Linked DNA regions of Heyndrickxia acidicola. The protein of the gene in region 1 binds, or shares a complex with, the protein of each later gene. Links are inferred from orthologs where the notes say so. Each region holds a gene or a part of one and is shown in the gene's direction. Other genes may lie near its edges.

Region 1 (2,826 bases):
CTTTTGATGATTTCCTGGCTGCACTTCAAAAAGAAGTAAAGAGATAATAGAAAACAACAGACAAGGGAGAGTGATTTCCCTTGTTTTTTTGAGAGAATAGAAAGGATTTAGAGGACTTGTAAAGGATATTAGTCAAAAATTAGCTTTTTCCGAGGAAGAATATTATAAAAAGGTCTTGCACTTGAATCCAGTCTTTGATATCATAAACAATGTTGTTATAAATGAACTTTACTAAGTCTAGGATTTGACATGAAAATCTGTTTTGTGATATAGTATCTAAGGTAAATTGAATATCAGATCGAGCAAGAAGAGGCAGCCCGCTTCTCACCTGATTGACGCATAGTTGTAGTTGACAGGTTTTAGGTTTCATAACATTCAAGACTATTCATGCGAATGTAGTGCGGGTTCCTTCAACGTCCCGCACTTTTTTATTGCGTAAAAAGTCACTCAATATGCGCGGGACAGGTGTGCAGGTGGGTTTGTAAAGATGATATTCTGATTCAAAACCAGTTACAAAAGCAACTGTGAACTGTAAGACTTTTTATAAAGTCTGCAGCTTAAGCAGCTTTTATGCGAAGATCCATTTCTTCGCGAAAAAACCTTGGAGGTGGCTAACTATTAGCAAAGACATGATGGTTAACGAAGGTATTCGTGCCCGTGAACTTCGTCTTATCGATCAAAACGGCGAGCAGCTTGGTGTCAAATCTCGAAATGAAGCAATGGAAATTGCTTCCCGTGTAAATCTTGATGTTGTTCTTGTTGCTCCAAATGCTAAACCGCCTGTAGCCCGTATCATGGACTATGGAAAGTACCGTTTTGAACAGCAGAAGAAAGATAAAGAAGCACGTAAAAATCAAAAAATTATCAACTTAAAAGAGGTTCGTTTGAGCCCGACAATCGAAGAACATGATTTCAATACAAAGCTTCGCAATGCGATTAAGTTTCTTGAAAATGGAGACAAAGTAAAAGCGTCAATCCGATTCAAGGGCCGTGCCATTACACATAAGGAAATTGGCCAGCGAGTTCTTGACCGCTTTGCAACAGCATGTGCAGAAGTCAGCACAATTGAATCAAAACCGAAAATGGACGGTCGCAGCATGTTCTTAGTATTAGCACCAAAAAATGAAAAGTGATGCATTGAGGAGGAATAGCACATGCCAAAAATGAAAACTCACCGCGGCACAGCAAAGCGTTTCAAAAGAACAGGTTCCGGCAAATTAAAACGTTCTCACGCTTACACTAGCCATTTATTTGCCAACAAATCTACAAAACAAAAACGTAAGCTTCGTAAAGCAGCGATCGTTTCTAAAGGTGATTTCAAACGCATTCGCCATATGCTTGACAATATTAAGTAATGATCGAGATTTAAATAGGAGGGAAATAATATGCCACGTGTAAAAGGCGGTACAGTTACCCGCAGACGTCGTAAAAAAGTTCTTAAATTAGCTAAAGGTTATTTTGGTTCAAAACATACATTATTCAAAGTTGCTAACCAGCAAGTAATGAAATCTTATATGTATGCTTACCGCGATCGTCGCCAGAAAAAACGCGACTTCCGCAAACTTTGGATCACTCGTATCAACGCAGCTGCTCGCATGAACGGTCTTTCTTACAGCCGTTTAATGTTCGGACTTAAAGTTGCTGGCATCGAAGTAAACCGTAAAATGCTTGCTGACCTTGCAATTCACGATGAAAAAGCATTCGCTGAATTAGCAAGCAAAGCAAAAACAGCTCTTTAATAGATTAAACGAAAAGCCATTCCTGAATGAGTCGGGGATGGCTTTTATATTTCTTTGGCTGCTTTTACTTTAGGTATCTTAAAGTGAAGTATGATGAACGATACGGAAATCAACCAGCAGGAAGATTAGAACGTACCCAATGTCCCAGCTATAGTCCAATGTAGATTTGAAACCCATGTTGATTGAAGTGGAAGGCGCGAGACTCCTGCGGGAAAAGCTGGCCAAAGGGATACCCCTCAGAAGCTTGCTAACAATAGGCTCCTCTACCGCCCCGCGGAAAGCGAGTGCCTGTAGCGGAAATCAACCAGCAGGAGAGCAGAAAGTACCTCAGGTTAATGGCTGAATTTTTGTACATTTACATCGTTTGGATTATAATAAGACAGTACAAAACTATACGGGGGGATTCTATTATGGCAAAGCTGGACGAAACCTTAACCATGCTTAAGGAATTAACGGATGCAAAAGGCATCCCTGGCAATGAATACGAAGTGCGCCAGGTAATGAAAAAATACATAGAGCCATTGGCAGACGAAGTAGAAACAGACGGACTAGGCAGCTTAATTGCTAAGAAAATCGGCGACAGCAACGGTCCGAAAATTATGGTAGCCGGCCATCTGGACGAAGTTGGCTTTATGATTACAAAAATTGATGATAAAGGCTTCCTGCGTTTCCAGACGGTTGGAGGCTGGTGGTCACAGGTTATGCTTGCACAGCGTGTCACCATCGTCACCAAAAAAGGGGACATTACTGGTGTGATAGGCTCAAAGCCTCCGCATGTGTTATCTCCTGAAGCACGCAAGAAGCCTTACGAAATTAAAGATATGTTCATTGATATCGGAGCTTCAAGCCGTGAAGAAGCTGTTGAGTGGGGCGTGACACCAGGCGATATGGTGGTACCTTATTTTGAGTTCACCGTCATGAATAATGAAAAAATGCTTTTGGCAAAAGCATGGGATAACCGCATCGGCTGTGCCATTGCCATTGATGTTCTGAAAAACCTTCAAAATGAAGATCATCCAAATGTAGTGTATGGTGTAGGAACGGTTCAAGAAGAAGTGGGCCTTCGCGGTGCTAAAACGGCTGCGCA
Region 2 (2,978 bases), 3.1 Mb from region 1 along the record:
AAAGCAAGAGCAGAGCAAGAAGGATACTTTTTTATGGAAGGTGTTCTTGAAATTATTCAATCAGAGGGATTTGGTTTCTTAAGACCGATCAACTACTCTCCAAGTTCAGAGGATATATATATATCTGCCTCACAAATTCGCCGTTTTGATTTGCGCAATGGAGATAAAGTATCAGGAAAAGTTCGTCCGCCTAAAGAAAATGAACGTTACTATGGATTGCTGCATGTGGAAGCAGTAAATGGTGACAATCCTGAATCTGCTAAAGAACGCGTTCATTTCCCTGCCTTAACGCCGTTATACCCTGACAGGCAAATTATCCTTGAAACTACCCCAACCAAATTATCCACAAGGATTATGGACCTTATTACACCTGTTGGATTTGGGCAACGTGGACTTGTCGTAGCCCCTCCAAAAGCAGGTAAAACGATGCTGTTAAAAGAAATTGCTAATTCTATCACAACAAATCATCCGGAAGCGGAGTTAATCGTTCTTCTTATTGACGAACGTCCTGAGGAAGTGACGGATATTGAAAGGTCTGTTGATGCAGAAGTAGTAAGTTCTACATTTGATGAAGTACCGGAAAACCACATAAAAGTAGCTGAGTTGGTACTTGAGAGAGCGATGCGCCTTGTGGAACATAAACGGGATGTCATCATCTTAATGGACAGTATCACAAGACTGGCAAGAGCCTACAATCTAGTAATCCCGCCAAGTGGAAGAACTCTTTCCGGGGGGATTGATCCGGCTGCATTCCACAGGCCTAAAAGATTTTTTGGCGCTGCCCGTAATATAGAAGAGGGCGGAAGCTTAACCATTTTGGCAACTGCACTTGTAGAAACAGGTTCACGTATGGATGATGTTATTTATGAAGAATTTAAGGGTACGGGTAATATGGAACTTCATCTGGACCGCTCATTGTCTGAGAAAAGAATCTTCCCTGCCATTGATATCCGCCGTTCGGGAACAAGGAAAGAAGAATTGTTGGTACCTAAGGAAAAACTCGATAAGCTATGGGCAATTAGGAAGTCCATGTCAGACTCACCTGATTTTGCAGAGAAATTTATCCGCAGGCTTCGTCAGACAAAAACGAATGAAGAGTTTTTTGAAGTGCTTTCAGCAGAACCTAAGGGTGCAGGGGCTGGAAGAAGAATGTAAAAAGCTTCTTTTCCGTTGGTTTCAAAAAAATGGATTTGTAAACTATGCATGTCCTATTGCAATTTATAGTGTAAATGGTTATAATAGTTACAGTATGTTATTGAATACTATAGCGGTTCTATACGCATAGAACTATATATAACTCTGTTTCGAATGATTCAGGGCGTGAAGGAGATGAAAAGAATGAAAGCAGGAATTCATCCAGGTTACAAAAAAATTATGGTTAAATGTGCTTGTGGTAACGAGTTTGAAACTGGTTCTGTAAAAGATAAGTTGACTGTAGAGGTATGTTCAGAATGTCATCCATTCTACACTGGCCGTCAAAAATTCGCTTCTGCAGATGGTCGTGTTGACCGTTTCAACAAAAAATACGGTCTTAAATAATATAAAATTAAACAGCTTGCTAGTGCCACTTAAAAAAGCGGCATGACAGGCTTATGAAACAGGCAAGTTTGCTTGCCTGTTTTTTATTTGTAAATATTATGGTTTTTACCTAGGCTTTGTTGAAGGACGCTGTTGTTTTTTAGCTTATTTGTGTGTGACAACTGTTTCATGTTTCTTTCAGGTTAGCTGAAAAACGAGTAATACCTTTATCTGAATAAGTCTTTTGTATAGTCAATCGGGGAGGGTAACACGAATTATGTATGTTATGAATCATTCAGGCTGGATTGAAGTAATTTGCGGCAGCATGTTTTCGGGAAAGTCAGAAGAACTGATTAGACGTGTTAAGCGTGCTCAATTTGCAAAACAGGAAATTGCTGTTTTTAAGCCGAAGTTGGATGATCGTTATAGTAAAGAAGAAGTAGTTTCACACAACGGAACGTCTGTCATTGCCCATCCGATTGAAAAGGCAAAAGAGATTTTTGATTATATCACTGCAAGTGTGGATGTTATTGCTATAGATGAAGCTCAATTTTTCACAGAGGAAATAGTAGAGGTTGTGCAGAAATTAGCAAACAGCGGACACCGTGTGCTTCTTGCTGGCCTGGACCAGGATTTTAGGGGAGAACCGTTCGGACCTATGCCAAACCTGATGGCTGTTGCAGAGCTGGTGACTAAACTTCAGGCAGTCTGCACTGTTTGCGGATCTCCTGCAAGCCGGACACAAAGACTTATAAATGGACAGCCTGCGGGATATGGCGATCCTGTTATCCTTGTAGGTGCATCAGAAGCATATGAAGCAAGATGCAGGCACCATCACGAAGTCCCTGCAGGTACAAGCCTTCATGTAGAGGGTGCAGCAAAGATCGTTGAATGAAACAGTTCTTTTACAATAAATTCCCGCTTTTCGTGCCGTGTACAAGTTCTTATGTCCATGGTTCAAAAGCTTGCATAGAATTAAGTTTTGGCTTTGTTAAAGGCTCTTTTCATAAACTTTGTTGCTATTTGTATAAATGAATCTAGAAATACACAGGGTTCAGACTTGGAAACAAAATGACTGAAGACGAAAAGATGCCACGGTTCCCCACTTATTACGGAATTAACACTTGTGCGAAAAGCAACAATCTATGCGAAAACAGCTTTGTTAAATAACGAGCAGTTATCAACGTAGAAATTTAACAGAGTCCTTATTTTAAATAGCAATTTTAGTTTACGAAAAAGCGCCTATAAAAAGACAAGTCCTTTTTAACATAAAGCAAGTATTTTGCGGAAAGCTAACCGCAGGAGGTGCTGAAATGTTTAAAGTGGGATTTGTCTTTTTTTGCTTGGCTATGTTTCTTTTGAATGGTTGTGGCATGCAGAACAAGAAGGAAAATGCAGAAAGCCCTTATCGAAATGTAAAGAATACAGTGAGCGGTAAGAAACAGCAGAACCAAGTTGAG

The links. Proteins that work in one complex are often made in the same cells at the same time.
Region 2: rpmI (region 1) and rpmE share a complex: the UniProt entries of both Bacillus subtilis proteins name them as parts of the 50S ribosomal subunit. The link is inferred for Heyndrickxia acidicola from one-to-one orthologs.

The regions. Positions count from the first base shown.
Region 1 is NZ_KV440953.1:86,586-89,411, forward strand. Bases 5-2,754 are described here. They hold rpmI (50S ribosomal protein L35), read left to right. Parts: upstream 5-1,154; coding sequence 1,155-1,355; downstream 1,356-2,754. Other genes in these bases: thrS (threonine--tRNA ligase), read left to right, coding at 5-47; infC (translation initiation factor IF-3), read left to right, coding at 630-1,133; rplT (50S ribosomal protein L20), read left to right, coding at 1,386-1,739; A5N88_RS00360 (M42 family metallopeptidase), read left to right, coding at 2,150-2,754. Also shown: more of thrS, read left to right, coding at 1-4; more of A5N88_RS00360, read left to right, coding at 2,755-2,826.
Region 2 is NZ_KV440953.1:3,151,237-3,154,214, reverse strand. Bases 37-2,938 are described here. They hold rpmE (50S ribosomal protein L31), read left to right. Parts: upstream 37-1,338; coding sequence 1,339-1,539; downstream 1,540-2,938. Other genes in these bases: A5N88_RS14725 (hypothetical protein), read left to right, coding at 2,832-2,938; A5N88_RS14730 (thymidine kinase), read left to right, coding at 1,796-2,413; rho (transcription termination factor Rho), read left to right, coding at 37-1,155. Also shown: more of rho, read left to right, coding at 1-36; more of A5N88_RS14725, read left to right, coding at 2,939-2,978. UniProt on the Bacillus subtilis protein: Binds the 23S rRNA. While neither of the L31 paralogs is essential, this protein seems to function as the main L31 protein.